3 regions of the Pseudoalteromonas sp. S1727 genome follow, and region 1 is predicted to be linked to each of the others. Evidence: predicted binding sites of a transcription regulator. Region 1 holds the regulator's gene; each other region holds the start of a gene.

Evidence for each region. The regulator sigma-54, encoded in region 1, starts transcription at its own class of promoters, with help from an activator protein. The targets are predictions, from matches to a motif close to GTTGGCACGNNNNTNGNNT.
Region 2: a site for sigma-54 is predicted at 2,028-2,046, ahead of dps (DNA starvation/stationary phase protection protein Dps). Genes of this name have one in related genera too.
Region 3: a site for sigma-54 is predicted at 2,203-2,221, ahead of flgJ (flagellar assembly peptidoglycan hydrolase FlgJ). Genes of this name have one in related genera too.

The regions. Positions count from the first base shown of each region.
Region 1 is NZ_PNDT01000110.1:11,792-17,490, reverse strand. Features, by position in the region: gene mgtE (magnesium transporter) at 1-79, opposite strand, end outside; gene CWB85_RS19225 (HPr family phosphocarrier protein) at 197-469, opposite strand; gene rapZ (RNase adapter RapZ) at 497-1,339, opposite strand; gene ptsN (PTS IIA-like nitrogen regulatory protein PtsN) at 1,517-1,969, opposite strand; gene hpf (ribosome hibernation promoting factor) at 1,974-2,261, opposite strand; gene CWB85_RS19205 (RNA polymerase factor sigma-54) at 2,290-3,786, opposite strand; gene lptB (LPS export ABC transporter ATP-binding protein) at 3,854-4,579, opposite strand; gene lptA (lipopolysaccharide transport periplasmic protein LptA) at 4,576-5,109, opposite strand; gene lptC (LPS export ABC transporter periplasmic protein LptC) at 5,099-5,653, opposite strand; gene kdsC (3-deoxy-manno-octulosonate-8-phosphatase KdsC) at 5,650-5,699, opposite strand, start outside.
Region 2 is NZ_PNDT01000001.1:25,622-31,320, reverse strand. Features, by position in the region: gene CWB85_RS00135 (PepSY-associated TM helix domain-containing protein) at 1-392, shown strand, start outside; gene CWB85_RS00130 (alkaline phosphatase PhoX) at 436-1,803, opposite strand; gene dps (DNA starvation/stationary phase protection protein Dps) at 2,089-2,601, shown strand; gene CWB85_RS00120 (methyl-accepting chemotaxis protein) at 2,746-4,413, opposite strand; gene CWB85_RS00115 (Lrp/AsnC family transcriptional regulator) at 4,719-5,168, opposite strand; gene CWB85_RS00110 (LysE family translocator) at 5,269-5,699, shown strand, end outside.
Region 3 is NZ_PNDT01000010.1:139,464-145,162, reverse strand. Features, by position in the region: gene flgG (flagellar basal-body rod protein FlgG) at 1-279, shown strand, start outside; gene flgH (flagellar basal body L-ring protein FlgH) at 299-982, shown strand; gene CWB85_RS03360 (flagellar basal body P-ring protein FlgI) at 995-2,089, shown strand; gene flgJ (flagellar assembly peptidoglycan hydrolase FlgJ) at 2,259-3,227, shown strand; gene flgK (flagellar hook-associated protein FlgK) at 3,229-5,235, shown strand; gene flgL (flagellar hook-associated protein FlgL) at 5,238-5,699, shown strand, end outside.

The DNA.
Region 1 (5,699 bases):
CAAATTGACCACTGTTAAGTGACTTGGTCACTTGCTTTAGTTGTTGTAGTGGGTAATCTTGTTCAAAAGCTTCTGGCATTGGCGTCCTTAAATAATAAATACACTTAATTGGTGGGGTGAAACTTTGATAATTACACTGGTTGCGTTGACCAGTAGCTTATTAAGTTTAACGTAATTTTATTGTGCTGACTATGGACTATTCTTGCTCGTTAAAGCGGTGCGCAATCAGCTCTCCAATAGCAGCAAGTGCGAGTTCGGCATCGGGCCCTTCACACACAACTTTAACTTCTTTACCTTGGCTGCTTTCTAATAACATTAGGCCTAGAACACTGTCGCCAGCGGCTTGTTTGTCATCTTGGTGAAGTGTGATACTGGCATCAAACTGCACGGCTAACTGTGCTAATACACTGGCTGCGCGGGCATGTAATCCAAGTTTGTTTTTTATTAAAAATGTATCTTCTAAGCGCATCCACATTCCTTACTGTAACAGTGGTTGTTATTCTTGCTCGCGATGGCGAATTTTTACATTGCTGTGGCTCATTGAAAAGCTTTCGCCAATGGTTTGCGCTAAATAAACCGAACGATGTTGGCCACCTGTGCAGCCGATTGCAATGGTTAAATAACTGCGGTTATTACGTTCTAAGTGCGGTAACCAGGTTTGTACAAAGGTTTGGATCTGCCAAGTGAATTTTTGCACAATACTGTGGCTGGCTAAGTAATCTTTAACTGGTTGATCAAGACCTGTCAGTGGCTTTAGCTCAGGCTCCCAATGGGGGTTAGGTAAAAAGCGCGCGTCAAATACATAATCCGCTTCTTTTGGAATACCATGTTTAAAGCCAAACGATTCAAAGGTGATAATTAGCTTTTTATCTTTTTTACCTAAAATCTTTTCGCGAATCGTCTCGGCAAGTTGATGAACACTTAGATCAGTGGTATCTAACATAAAGTCAGCACGTGTTGTTAACACATCAAGTAATACTTTTTCTTGTTTGATGGCTAAATCAAGCGGCAATGAATCTAAAGAAAGTGGATGCAAACGGCGCGTTTCAGAAAAACGTTTGATCAGTGTTTGATCATCACAATCTAAATAAAATAATGTTGGATTGGCAAAGCCGGGTAAGTACTCAAGAATGTCGTTAAATTCTTCTTGTTCTTTGGGTAAGTTACGAACATCAATACTAACAGCAATTTTGTCGTAATTATCAGAGACACTACGAACTAATGAAGGCAGTAAGTTTACAGGGATATTATCGACACAATAATAACCAAGATCTTCAACTACACGCAGGGCAACCGATTTACCTGAGCCAGAGCGCCCACTGATGATGATTAACTCCATGTAAACTCTCCTTCACTTAATAGCAATTTTATTAAAAACATGATCACTCTAGCTGGTTAAATAACTCATTAACGTTATTAAAAATTATGTGTACAGAATAACTACCTGTCATAATTTTTCCTTGTTATTGAACTACTTTGTACCGCCATAATAGATCACTAACGCAAGAGGTATGACTTACGATTGCTCAACAATAACGTGATATAAATCTTGATCTGTTTTCGCGCTACGTAGTTGTTTACAAAAATCTTTGTCGTTAAGTTTATCAGCAATTGTGGCTAACGTCTTTAAATGAAGTTGACTATCACCCTCTGGTACGATGAGAGCGACAAACAGATCCACAGGGCGATTATCAATTGCGTCAAAATTAATAGGCGTTTCGCTCACTAAAATGATTGCTAGTGGATTTTCAATACCACTCATTCGACCATGAGGAATGGCAATGCCACGACCAATACCAGTACTACCTAGTTTTTCTCTAGCGAGTAATGCATCGAGGATTTCTTGTTGTGATAGCTGAGGAAGTTGTTCATGAGCCAATTGGCTGATAAATTCAATGATCCGTTTTTTGCTATTAAAAAGGACCGCAGTTTTACTGCAGTCCTGGCAAATAAGTGAGCTTAATTTCATAGTGTTAGTGTCGAGCGTGCTTCTCTTTGTGTTTGATTACTTGACGGTCGAGCTTGTCGATTAGTCCGTCAATGGCTGCATACATGTCTTGATGTTCAGTTGAAGCAAATAACTCAGCACCACTGACATGGATGGTGGCTTCTGCTTTTTGGCTTAGCTTTTCTACGTCAAGAATAACATGGACATTGTTGATGTGATCAAAATGCCTCTCAAGCTTCGCAAACTTATTGTTTACATAGTCTCTTAATGAATCAGTAATTTCTACGTGACGACCAGTTAAATTTAGTTGCATAAGCATTTTCCTTTTTTGATTTTACGCCTTAAATCAAACTCTTTCTTTGATTTGACGGTGGAATAGCCAGTGACTCGCGGTATTTTGCAATAGTCCGTCTAGCTACTTTGATACCTTGCTCTGCCAATATATCTGCAATTTTACTATCACTCAATGGTTTCGCTGAGTTTTCTGCGCTAATCAGTTTTTTGATTAGTGCGCGAATAGCTGTCGATGAGCATTCGCCGCCATTTTCAGTACTAACATGGCTTGAGAAAAAATACTTTAACTCAAAAATACCACGCGGGGTATGCATGTATTTTTGGGTAGTTACACGAGAAATTGTTGACTCATGCATCTCTACCATTTCAGCAACGTCATTGAGTACCATAGGTCGCATGGCTTCAGGGCCATGTTCAAAGAAACCTTGCTGCTGTTTTACGATGCAATTGGTTACTTTGAGCAATGTGTCATTGCGACTTTCTAGGCTTTTTATAAACCATTTAGCTTCTTGCAGATGCGAACGAATAAACTGACTATCAGTGCTCGACTTTACTGAGCGCGACATAGCTGCATATTGGCTGTTCACTCTGATTTTTGGCATGCTGTCTGGATTAAGTTCAACCACCCAGCGGCCTTTAATTTTTTTCACTGATACGTCAGGAATAACGTATTCTGACTCTTCTCGTACTATGGTATCCGCAGGCTTTGGATTTAGGCTGTGGATCAGAGTCATCACTTCTTTTAGTTCATCTTCCTTAAGCTTAGTCTTTTTCATCAAAGTGCGATAGTCGCGACTAGCTAATAAATCGATATGATCAGTTAAAATCATTTTTGTCTCATTAATCCAAGGGGTTGCCGGATCAAATTGATTTAGCTGAATACATAAACACTCTTGTAGACTGCGAGCCGCGATGCCTACAGGGTCAAATAATTGGATACGTTTTAAAACCGCTTGTACTTCGTCAAGTTCGATTTCTTCTTCGTTGTTGCCTTGATTTAAGCTCTCTACAATATCTTCACAGCTAAGCGTTAAAATACCTGAGTCATCAATGGCCTCAACAATTGCAATGGCTATTGCTTCATCTGTAGGGCTAAATGGAGTTAGCTGTAGCTGCCACATTAAATATTCATGCAAGGTTTCTGTTGAGGCGCCTTGATATATAGATTCGTCCTCTGGCATTGGGCCTGCTGAGCTATTTGGCGCAGCGCTCATGTACTCATCCCATGTGACATCCATCGCCATTTCATCACTGAGTGTTTCTTTGGTGAGTGCTTCGCTGCTTTCTTGTTCGTATTCGCTGGGCTTGTCATCTGCTGAGGCGCTAACGGTTAAGTCGTCGTTATCTTGCTTTTGCTCATTCTTGCCCGCCGTGTCGTCTGAATACTCATGCTCTTCTAGCTCTAGTAACGGATTGCTATCTAGCGCTTCTTGAATTTCTTGCTGCAGATCCAATGTGCTGAGCTGCAATAAGCGGATAGCTTGTTGCAGTTGCGGTGTCATTGTAAGTTGCTGGCCCATGCGCAGCTGGAGTGATTGCCTCATGTATCTCTAACAATCCTTTTATTGTTGTCATTGTTAAGTTTAGCAGATGCTTAGCCAAAGTGTGGCTTTATAGCCTAAATTGCTCACCTAGGTAAACATCGCGAACTGTTTGGTCGGCGAGTACATGCTCAGGTGTGCCTGATGCAATTAACTCCCCATGAGAAACTATGTAGGCTTTTTCACAAACATCAAGAGTTTCTCGTACATTATGGTCGGTGATAAGCACGCCAATACCACGGTTTTTAAGGTGTTCAATAATCTTCTTTATATCTAACACTGAAATTGGATCAACACCAGCAAAAGGCTCATCTAACAAGATAAATTTTGGGTCTGCGGCTAATGCACGGGCAATTTCAACACGACGACGTTCACCGCCAGATAGAGCCATACCTTGGCTGTCGCGAATATGTTGAATGCTAAATTCATCAAGTAAGCTGTCAAGAGCTTCTTCTCTTGCTTGTTTTTTAAGGTCTTTTCGGGTCTCTAAAATAGCCATCAAATTTTGATAAACAGTCAATTTACGAAAAATTGATGACTCTTGCGGTAAGTAACCAATCCCCAAGCGAGCGCGACTATGCATTGGCAGTAAGGTGATGTCGTTGTCATCAATACTGATCTTGCCTTTGTCGCTAGGCACTAAGCCTACAATCATATAAAAGGTTGTGGTTTTACCCGCACCATTTGGGCCCAGTAAGCCAACAATGCTGCCGGCGGTAACTTCTAAGCCTACACTTTTGACAACTTGGCGACCTTTGTAGCTTTTAGCTAAAAATTCAGCTTTTAATGTACTCATGGCTGGCCTTTAGATTTGTCTTTTTTGTTACTTACCGGTACTAAAATAGTGTGCACGCGATCATTTGAGCTTTCGCCTTTTTCGGCGCTGATAAGCTGTTGGTCCATGTCGTAGGTAATGCTTTTAGCATTAATTTTTTGCCCTGCTTGAGTAACCTGCGCATCGCCAATTAAGGTTAAGTAGCGCTTGGCAACGTCGTAACGAACTTCTTTAGCGCTGGCGCTCATAATTGTGCCATCAGCTTGTTTTTCTTCAAAATAAGCTGGACTTCCTGTGGCTACAAGCAGTTGTTTATTGTCGCCTAAGTCTTCACGTTTGTGTACTTCAAGGCGATCAGCTTTAATACGACGGTTACCATGAATAATTTCAACGTTGTTTTCAAAAATACCGATGTTATCTTTTAACTGGGCAAGTTGTTTTTCTGCACTGATCGATACTTGGTCCGCAGGTGGTAAATTAGTCTCAGCAAAGCTTGCAAAGGCCATGAATAAGCTTGGTATAACAAGCAAGTGAGCAAATTTATTGGTCATAATATATGGTTCGCGTATGGTTAATTAGTTCTACCACTTCGGCTTTTAAGTCGGCATTGAGGCCGCGCCCAGTGATCTTTAAATTTGGCCCAATCAATTCTACAGGTTGTTCAGAGCTCATGGTTTGTAGTTCAATATCAACCTGAATGTTATCTGCATTGATGTGCTCAATCATGGCATTGTTGGTCAGGTTTTTAGCCACCACATTGCCTTCTAAAATTAATTGATGGTTTTCATATAAAGTGGCTTCGTTTGCATTAATTTGCCACGTTTGTTGTTGATTATATAAAGTAAAAATAGGTTGCTCAAAGTAAGTGAAGCCTAACTGTTGATAGAGCTCCATTTTTGCAGCGGTTACTTTGTGGCTAATTTTACCTTGTTCATCAAATGCTGTTTGTTTTAATGCTACGGCAGTGTAATCGGGTTTTGCTATTATATCTTCTTGGTTTTGTGGTGCATTTGTTGGCTGATTAAAATAGGGAAACCACAACCACACCATGCAAGCGACGAACAATACGCATAATATTAAACGCGCACTATTCATGAGCTAGTCCCTTCGCTTGTTAGTGACTTACCATTTTCAAGCATCA
Region 2 (5,699 bases), on a different contig from region 1:
AAAACTGGTCACTTGATAATGATGAAAAGCTAATAAGTCAGTTACTTGTAACAAGTCAGATTGATGAAAAAGTGAAAGCCTCTTACTGGGCATCGCCGACGCAATTTAAAGTATTTTTTAAAAATGGCAACAACCTGTTATTAAATCTAAAAGATCAGCAAATAATATATGAGAAAATAACCCCTCGTCATGTGTTTCAAGCATTTAACCGCTTGCATCTGAACGAGACGAAAGCATCTTGGATTATATTTTCCGATGCCTTTGCGGCTTTACTGATTTTTTTGGCTTTAAGTGGCTTGTTTATGATTAAAGGCAAACACAGTCCTTGGGGGATGAGATCACTCTGGGTGATCAGCGGTATTGCCCTACCTGCAGTATATATATTTCTATGAGCTGCGATAAAGTGAAGATAAGTATCTTCACTTTATCTTACTATTAACCCTTAAAACTATCCCATGGACCTGTGATGGCCAAGGTTTTCGTTGGTGTAAATACATTTACAAACAGGGTTTTACCATCCGGTGAAAAGCAAGCCCCAGCTAACTCAGCCTGAGTATTTAAGCGAGCAAAGTTATATACCTCACCTTTAGGTGTTACACCACGCAAATGGTTATCAACCACATCAGTGTACTGGTCTTCACAAACAATTAAATGCCCGTTTGGTGCAACGGTTAGGTTATCACCAAAGTTATAAAGCGAGCCATCGGTGCTTTCAACAAAAAGTTGAATTTTCCCTGGATCGGTTTGCTCTTGACTCGTGCCTTCAAACTGCGATGGTACATACTTCATAACTTGACCAAGTTGCTTTTTACCGCCATTAGTACAACAAAAATACAGTTCATTATTACCCCAATGAATGCCTTCACCGCGGGCAAATAATGCAGCGCCATTGGCATAGCCACGTAAGCGTAAGTCATCTTTTGGACTTTCGGGATTATCTAAATCAACCCACTCAACATCCATATTTTGATGCAATGCCATATTAGCACCAGCCCAATTTCGGGTATCAAATTGTGGTGTGGTTTTAATAACCATAGCTTGCAACCTGCCGCCTTTGTGTAATTTTCCGTACTCATTTGGAATGAAGCGATAAAATAAGCTGTCGCCTTTGTCTTCAGTAAGGTAAACAATACCTGTTTTCGGGTCGATTGCGGCAGCTTCATGGTTAAAGCGCCCCATCGCTTTTAACGGCTCAGGATCCACTAAGCCTTTAGCATTTGCAGGAACTTCAAAAATATAACCGTGATCTTGAGCAAAACCATCGGCTTTAGTTAACGTAGTTTCTTCGCAGGTAAGCCAAGTTCCCCACGGCGTTATACCGCCAGAGCAGTTACGGATAGTACCAATGAGAGATAAGTACTCTTGCTCTTTTTGACCTGTTTTAAGGTTATAAATAATATGGCTGGTGCCGCCTGGCAAAGCGACACCTTGTTTATTAGTATCATAAGCCTGCGGTGTTTTATGCGTTTGCGCGCCAGCATCTGCTTTAGCTAAATCAGTGGGTTTTAGTTCATGATTTCGAACCAAGGCAACCCTGTCATCATCAAGCTCAAAGCACCCCATGCCATCGGCTTTATCAGGCACAAATTGACCGTCAACCATTTTCTCACCAAGCTGAGAAATCACTTTATAACTAAAGCCTGCAGGTAAATCTAAAAGTTTGTTACTATCTGCAATTAAAGGTCCATAAGCAGCAAGATCACTGCCTAAGTCTGTGACTGGCACTTTACCAAATGCACTGCGAGAGAGTCCTACAAACGCAAGCGTTCCCGCACTAAATAAAAACTGTCTTCTGTTAATCATTACTGCTCATTTTTTATTGCTGACAAAATTTGCCAACATCATAAATTAAAAGCGTTAACAAAAATCGGGCCAACCAGTAAATTCACGAAATTGTCATAATTTCAAGCCATGAATAATTTACACAGCCATGCATGTTTTTCATATCAATTACCTTTGTGATCATAGCCACTTCGCAAAAAATAAATATAACAGATTGAAAAAGCTGATAATTATTAAAATTTAAACTCGGCATGCCCATTGCTTCGGTTAAGGTATACCCGCTTAGTTTTTAATTTAGGAGGAATTATGAGTAATAGTAAAGTCGCTGAATTTACCGCCCCTGGGATGAATAGTGAAGCTGCAGAGCAAGCAATTGCACAACTCGACAACCGTATGGTTGCATTAATTGATTTGCAGCTTACCTTAAAACACATTCACTGGAATGTGGTGGGTCCTAACTTTATTGGTGTACACGAAATGCTCGACCCGCAAGTAGCTGCTGTTCAAGAGATGACAGATACTATCGCAGAACGTATTGCCACATTAGGTGGCGTGCCAGTAGGGACACCTAAATCAATTGTTGATCGCCGCTCTTGGGAAGATTACTCAATTGGTAAAGGATTAGTGAAGGATCACCTTGTTGCTCTTGATAAAGTATACAACGGAGTAAATGGCGACCACCGTAAGGCTCTTGAGAAACTATCTGAGCTTGATCCTGTGTCAGAAGATATGATCATCGCGCAACTTGCTGAGCTTGAGCAATTTCAGTGGTTTGTGCGTGCTCACATTGAATCATCAACCGGTGAATTACAAAGCTAACCTAGCAGCTATTTACTTGCTTTAATAGCCTCTATTAAAGCAAGCACTTAAACAAAGGCCAAGCGTTTAACGCTTGGCCTTTTGTAATTTAAACACTTTTTATACCCAAACCATCAATTAAGTATCAATTTTGCGCTTACTATATTAAATTTTGAACTGGCCAACGAGATCACCCAAGCTTTCGCCTCGCTCAGCTAAATGATGGCTAACCGTTGAAGTCGTTTTTATTGAGCGGGTAAGTTCATTAACTATTTCTTGAATAGCAAAAACATTGCGATTAATTTCTTCAGTCACACTGCTTTGCTCTGTAGCTGCGGTGGCAATCTGTGTACTCATATCATTAATAGTTGTCACGGCGCTTGTTACCGCGCCTAAACTTTCTGAAATAGCTCTTGATGACTCAACTGAGCGATTACAACTTTGCTGACTGGCTAACATTGCCTCAACAGCTGCCGTGACAAGAGTATGTAACTCGTTAAGCATTTCATTTATTTCTAACGTACTTTCTTGCGTACGACTGGCAAGGCTTCTCACTTCGTCAGCAACAACAGCAAAACCACGGCCTTGCTCCCCTGCTCTTGCAGCTTCAATGGCCGCATTAAGGGCAAGTAAATTAGTTTGCTCAGCAATGCCACCGATAACACTTAATACGCTATTAATTTTTTTCGACTGTTCACTTAATGAATTAACCTGCTCAGCGGCTTGATTAATTTCTTTCATTAAATTTGAAACTTCATCTAAAGAAACATCGACGCATTGTTGAGCATTGGCAACGTCTTGAGTAGCTGACTGAGTCGATACTGCAACTTGCGTTGTATTTTGTGCTACTTCCTGAGAGGTGGCAGACATTTCTGTAATTGCAGTGGCTACTAATTCTGTTTCGTGATTATGATTTAGTAATTGGTTTTCAATTAACTGAGTTTGCGTATTAATACTATTTGATGAGTCTTTTACATCACAAGTTACATCCGCTACATTAGCAATAATACTATGTAACTTACTCACAAAAACATTAAAGGAGTTACCTAGTTGACCTATTTCATCGTGGCTATGAACTTCTAATCGCTTAGTTAAATCGCCTTGTCCTTTTGCTATATCATCTAAGCTTTTAACCATATTTTGAATTGGTTTAACCATAGTATTAGCCGCAACTAAAGCAAAAAACACCGTTAAAATCACCCAAAATAATGCGATCAATAATAATGTCGTTACTTTTTCATTCATGTGTTCTTGTATTGTCATTTGATATTTAGCAAGCTCGGCTTCAATATCATCCATGTATTCACCTGTCCCTATCATCCAATCAGTGCCAGGGATCATCGCTGCATACCCTATTTTTTCAACTAAACCAGATGTATTAGGTTTTTGAAAATGATAATAAAAAGCACCACCACCTTGCCTAGCTTGCTCAAGTAAGCCAACGATGATTTTTTTGCCGTTAGGATCTGTCATTGCTATCTGATTTTGTCCTTCAATGGCATCACCTAAAAGCGCATGAAAAATACTTACGCCTTTTGTATCATAGATAAAAAAGTAACCATCATTACCAAACGTAAGGTCACGCAATGCATTTATTGCATCTTCTTTAGTACCTTTAGAAAGTCCGTAACTAACAACTTTACGGCCTATCTCAACCTCGTTTGCTAATAGACTTTCTTTATCAGTAATCAATTTTGCTTTAAATGATGCAAAATTTAGTTGTTGATTATGGTGCTCTAAATAATATGAGCTGGCCATTAAGCTAATTAACAGCAGCGTGAATGGTAATATAGCTAATAACAACAGCTTGTTTTTCAGACTTAAATTACTCATTTTATCCCTCGTGTAACAATGTAGAAGCTCAATGGTATTGCTACATCAAGAGCTTATAAAACCTAATAATAGTACCTATTTACAATAAAGTATTTATTCGAAACTAAAGCTACCCACATGCTATATTCACATATAAATTCTCGATATAAGACAAATATATAGAAATTGATATTAACTCTATCGTGTAAGAAATAATCATGAAGATGAATAATACTTTGCAACGCCGCAGCGTCACTTTGCTACCTAGGTTTGAGTGCAGCCGCATTGTACGCGTTTAGTACCTAGAGTAAACACTTTAAAACAGATTACGCCCGCTCATCTTTTGGCGAATCCATAACTATATGTGATGTTATAGTTCGTACTTGTGGGATTGACCCTAATACATCTGCATGAAACGCTTTATAAGATTTTATATCCGCCGTTTCTACTCGTAACATATATTCAAAAGAACCTGTCACGTTATGACACTCTTTTACTTCATCTATAAACTCCAGTGCTTGCTCAAACGCACGTTGCGATTGTGTCGAATGCTCATTTAAACCCACACCTACATAAGCGATAAAGCCTAGTCCAAATGCTTGATTATTAATAACGGCGCGATAGCCTTTTATCACGCCTGTTTTTTCTAATTCTTGTACACGGCGCAGACAAGCGGACGGCGATAAACCGACATGCTCAGCAAGCTCTGCGTTAGCTATTCGGCCATTGATTTTTAACTCTTGCAATATTCTTTCGTTAATTCGATCTTTTTTCATATTTTTCTACCAAAAAAAATTATTTAAAACGGAGTTAGCGCAAAAATTGCGTTTAAATAAGAATATAATTGCACAATCATTCTCCACCGAGCAACTAAAAATGAATATTGAATTATTATCTGCATTAGTATTATTTGCATTTGTTTCTTCTATCACCCCTGGACCTAATAACTTCATGTTAATGAGCTCAGGGGCTAACTTTGGCTTTAGACGCACAGTGCCGCATATGTTGGGGGTCGCATTAGGGTTTGTATTAATGTTAGTACTCGTTGGTCTTGGGGTAATGCAATTATTTGATTTATTTCCAACCAGCTATCAAATACTTAAAGTGTTGTGTATTGGCTACTTATTTTATCTTGCCTATAAAATTGCCACCAGCCAAACAGCTGAAGGTAATAACCAGGATAAGGCTAAGCCTCTTACGTTTGTACAAGCTGCACTATTTCAATGGGTGAATCCGAAGGCATGGACCATGGCACTGAGTGCCATGAGCGTTTACGCTCCATCAAAAAACGTCCACGCAACACTGAT
Region 3 (5,699 bases), on a different contig from region 1:
ATTGGTCAGTTGACGATCAGCGATTTTATCAATCCATCGGGTCTAGAGCCTGTTGGACAAAACTTATATACCGAGACCGCAGTAAGTGGTGCTCCAGTACAAGGGAATCCGGGTCTCGAAGGTTTAGGAACTGTGGTGCAAGGGGCACTTGAAACCTCAAATGTAAATGTAACAGAAGAGTTGGTGAACTTGATTGAAACTCAACGCATCTATGAAATGAACTCAAAAGTTATTTCAGCAGTAGATGAAATGATGAGTTATATCAATCAACAACTTTAATAATTATTGGAGTAAAGTGATGCGTAATTTATCCATAGTTTTAGCGGGTGCATGTGTCTTGAGTGGTTGTATGACCACTCAAAATCTCCATGTGGTTCAAGATGATCCATACTACGCTCCAATGTACCCAGAGCCAGCTGCCGAGCAAGTTGTGCCAACCGGTTCGTTATTTGATAGCTACTTATCAAACGACCTCTATTCTGATAAAAAAGCGTTGCGAACGGGCGACATTATCACTGTTAAGCTCCAAGAGTCGACCCAAGCTAGTAAGGCAGCAAAAACAGAAACAGATAAAGAAAGTGATGCTAATTTAGATCCTGTGATTGGTTTAGGTGGCTTACCTGTCAATATTGGCGGTGACAGCATTCAGTTTGGTATTGGTAGTGATTCATCATTTAAAGGTGATTCTAAGTCCAATCAATCAAATAGCCTGTTTGGTGATATTTCAGTGAATGTAATGCGTGTATTACCCAACGGCAATTTAGTGATCCGTGGTGAGAAGTGGCTCACTTTAAACACCGGTGAAGAATTTATTCGTCTGGAGGGACTCGTTCGTCCGCAAGATGTAACGTCAGATAATACAGTGACCTCTAACAGAATTGCCAATGCACGTATTCAATATTCTGGTAAAGGGCAAATACAAGAGTCGCAAAGTGGCGGATGGTTAACACGCTTCTTTAGCAGTGCTCTGTTCCCTTTTTAAAGGAAGTTGATGATGAAAAGTCTAAAAGTGTTGCTATGTATTGGTTTGTTGGGTTGGCACTTTACTGCCAGCGCTGAGCGTATAAAAGATGTTTCTATGGTTGAAGGCGTTCGCTCAAACCAATTGGTCGGTTATGGCCTTGTTGTCGGTTTGCCTGGCACCGGTGAGCAAAGTCGTTTTACCGAGCAAAGCTTTAAAGCTATGCTAAACAGCTTTGGCATCACATTGGAAGCAAGCTTAAAACCTAAGATAAAAAATGTAGCGGCGGTTGCCGTTCATGCCGAATTACCAGCCTTTAGAAAGCCTGGACAGACGATTGATATCACAGTCTCTTCAATCGGGAGTGCTGGCAGTTTACGCGGTGGTACATTACTGCAAACTTTTTTAAAAGGGGTTGATGGTAATACCTACGCGATAGCGCAAGGTAGCTTAATTGTAGGCGGGTTAGGCGTTGAAGGGGCTGATGGTAGTCGAGTCGTGATGAATACACCGACAGTCGGTCGTATCCCTAACGGGGCAACAGTCGAGCGTGCGATTAACAGCCCTTTTATGCAAGGTGACTATATTACCTTTAACTTAAACCGCCCAGATTTCACTACCGCAAAACGATTAGAGCAAACAATTAATGATTTGGTTGGCCCACAAAGTGCGCAAGCAATCGATGCGGCGTCTATTCGTGTTATTGCTCCACGTGATGCTTCGCAACGAGTCGCTTATTTATCGACTTTGGAAAATCTTGAGTTTAAACCTGCCGATACGTCTGCAAAAATAATTGTTAACTCTCGTACGGGTACTATAGTGATTGGCAAAAATGTCAAATTACAAGCAGCCGCAGTTACTCATGGCGGATTAACAGTCACGATTGCCGAACAGCAAAATGTATCGCAGCCAAACGCGCTAAGTGATGGTGAAACAACAGTGACTAATCAAAGTATTATTGACGTTGACCAAGATGATTCAAGAGCATTTGTTTTCAACCCAGGAGTAAGTCTTGACGATTTAGTTCGGGCAATTAATGAAGTGGGTGCAGCACCAGGTGATTTAATGGCAATCCTTGAAGCATTAAAAGAAGCGGGCGCAATTAGCGGTCAACTTGTTGTTATTTAAAATATATCCCCCCTAAGTTTATGATTAAACTTTAGGGGGATGTTATTTGTATAACGAACTTATCTCTATCGTCTTGGCAAACTGGCACTCCTTATAAGTAATCCGAAACTTGCTTTGGCTCAATTATTGCATTGTTAATTCCATTATTAATCACTGTGTCAAATTGCTGATGGATACTAATCATCTCGATAAACAAAACTTCTTTGATTTAGGCAATCTTAATACGTTACGTCAAGACGCCTTAAAAAGTGATGCCTCGCCTGAAGCATCAAAAGAAGCATTAAAAAAAGCAGCGGCACAATTTGAATCTATTTTTACGCAAATGCTATTAAAAAGCATGCGTAAAGCCAATGAAGCGTTTGAAGATAAAGACAGCCCGTTTAATTCCAGTGGCGTAAAGTTCTTTGAAGAAATGCATGATCAACAACTATCCGTTGATCTGTCATCAAAAGGCTCACTGGGTTTAGCCGATTTAATCGTGCAGCAACTCTCCCCTGACGCTAAAAACTTTACACCTAGTTCAGTGCTACGCACAGTCGATAACTTTAGTAGTGATCGCCGCGCAAACGGGCAAAGTACAGCAAGTAAAACGCAACCGGACAGTGTCGATACCACGTCATCCACACAGCAAAAACCATTGTTTGAAAATGCTGATGATTTTATTAGTACCGTTTGGGAACATGCTAAAACGGCTGCTGAGAAAATTGGTTTGAATCCAGCGGTGATGGTTGCCCAAGCGGCTCTGGAAACCGGCTGGGGAAAACATGTGATTAATAAAAGTGATGGCAATAGCAGCTTTAACTTATTTAATATTAAATCAGATAAAAGCTGGCAAGGCGATAAAGCCAATAAAGTGACGCTCGAGTTTGAGCAAGGTACCCCTGTCAAAAAACAAGCAAGCTTTCGGGCTTACGATTCAATTAAAGACAGCGTGAATGACTTTGTGCAGTTTTTAACAGACAACCCGCGCTATCAAGAAGCACTACAAAATACTGCAAAACCTGCTGCATTCTTAGATTCATTACAAAAAGCAGGTTATGCCACCGACCCCAACTATGCCGACAAAATTAAGCAAGTTCTTAATCGGACTGAGCTTAAAACACTGGCGACAACACTCGTTCGCCAAGGAGTAAATTAAGATGTCGTTTAATTTATTAGACATTGCCAATTCAGGCGTTCGTGCTAATTCAGAATTATTACAAACCACCAGTAAGAACATTGCAAATGTTAATACGGTTGGTTATGTACGTGAACGCACAGAACATATGACCATGATCGACAATCAAGTTGGCCGTGGCGAAACGTATCGATTATTAAATGAATTTGCGCAAAAGCAGCTCAACCGTGATACTTCAAATAAAACCTTCTTTGATCAATTTGTTACAGAAGCAGGCCGTGTTGATACGTTATTCTCTGAGGAATCAAACAGCTTGTCGACGAGTGTTAATTCTTTTTTTAACAATATCCAAGAAAGTTTAAACCAGCCATCGTCATCTGTTGCACGCTCATTAGTGATGACTGATGCCGAAAATTTGCTTGATCAGATGGATAGACTATCAGGCATTGTTTTTGATCAAAAAAATATAGTCAATGAACAACTGGAGATCTTTTCCGATGAAGCCAATACGTTAATTCAAAATATCAGCAGTTTGAATAAACAAATTGCAACCGTAAATGGCACTCGCAACGAAGCAGAATCTAGCACTATGTATAACGAGCGAGATTTAGCAATTCGTAAACTATCTGAGTTGATTGATGTTGAAACACTTGATGGCCCCAATGGTGAAAAGCTTGTTTTTATGGGGACAGGTGAGTCATTAGTCATGCAAGATGGTGCATTCAATTTATTTTCGATGACGGGTGATCCTGATCCTAATTTTAAAGAGTTACACCTTGATGTGAATGGCGGCAAAGCCGTGCCGCTTGAAGTAGATGTTAGTAAACTAAAGGGTAAAATAGGTGGGTTACTCGCTTTTCGTGATGATATTTTAGTACCAGCACAGAATCAACTTGGCCAAATGGGGCTCGCACTTGCTGACGCGTTTAACCAGCAAAATAGACTAGGTATGGATGGAAACGGTGAGCTGGGAGGGGATATTTTTTCGATCCCCACAGTTGGCGGTTATGCTTATCAAGCAAATACCGGCAACTCAAGTATGACGGCCACTTTAGAGCCTGGTAAAGGGAGTGAAATTCCTGCCAGTGATTTTATTATTACTTATACAAGTGCAACAACAGTTGAAATACAACCTGTTGATAATAAAGGAGAGCCATTAGGCTCCCCCTCAAGTGCAGACATCGTGGCTGGAGTTATTGATTCGTCAACCATAACAGGTGGAGAGTCTTTCGGCTTACAGTTAAATGTAACTGGGACAGGGAATGTGGGTGATCAATTTGCGGTTAAATTAAATGCGGAAGCCGCATCTACTTTAACACTGGCAACCGATAGGCCTGAAGCGCTGGCATTGGCATCACCTATCCGCACTGCAGATAATATCAACAATACCGGTAATGCTAATATCTCAACTGGAACAGTGAGCAGTGTAACCAGTGGTGGGTTTACAACGACAAGTCCACCTAGTTTAGCCAATGGTGCTATTAGTATTGTTAAGACTGCAAATGCAAACGAATACACGTTAACGGATGATAACGGCACGACAACATTTACCATTACACCTCCTGCCGAAAATATACTTTCTCAAGCAGGTGCACCTTATGATAGCTATGGGTTTGATTTTAATATTGAAGGAACTCCCGCTGTTGGTGATAGCTTTACTTTGGAGTTCAACGAAGGCGGATTTGATGATAACCGGAATGGTTTATTATTGGCAGGACTACAAAGTGGTGAGTTAGTACGTCAAAATGTGACCACAACTGCATCGGCAGATAATCATAAAACATTTAATCAAGCTTATGCTGGCTTGGTGACTGATATTGGGGTGGTAACTAACCAAGCAATGACCAATGGTGCTGCTTTTGAAGCGTTAGCTCAGCAATCTGAAGCTTGGTATGAATCATTGTCAGGGGTGAATTTAGATGAAGAGGCTGCAAACTTATTGCGTTTTCAGCAGTCTTACGCAGCCTCAGCACAAGTGCTATCAACGGCTCGTACAATTTTTGACACATTACTCAGTGCGGCGAGGTAATTATGCGTTTATCAAATAATCAAATGTATCAAAATAGCCTAAAGTCTATTTTGAATAACCAACAGAATGTTAATAAAGCGCAAGAGCAAGTTAATACCCAAAAGCGTGTACTGACCGCTGCAGATGATCCATCGGCAACGGCACGGGCATTATTATATACAGATCGTATTCAAGCGAATGAGCAATATAGTAAAAATATCACTATGTTGACGAGTCGATTAAATACTCAAGAAAGCGTACTTGATAGTATTAAAAGCTCATTAGAAAGAGCACATACATTGGCAATTCAAGCTGGTAATGGTGTTTACACAGATATAGACCGTGAAGGAATTGCGGAAGAAATTAAATCAATACAAAGCAGTGTGCTTGATTTAATGAATGCTAAAACAGAAGACGGTAAATACATATTTTCAGGTTATCAAGATAACACGCAAACGTACTCGCTTGATTCATCAACAGGTAGA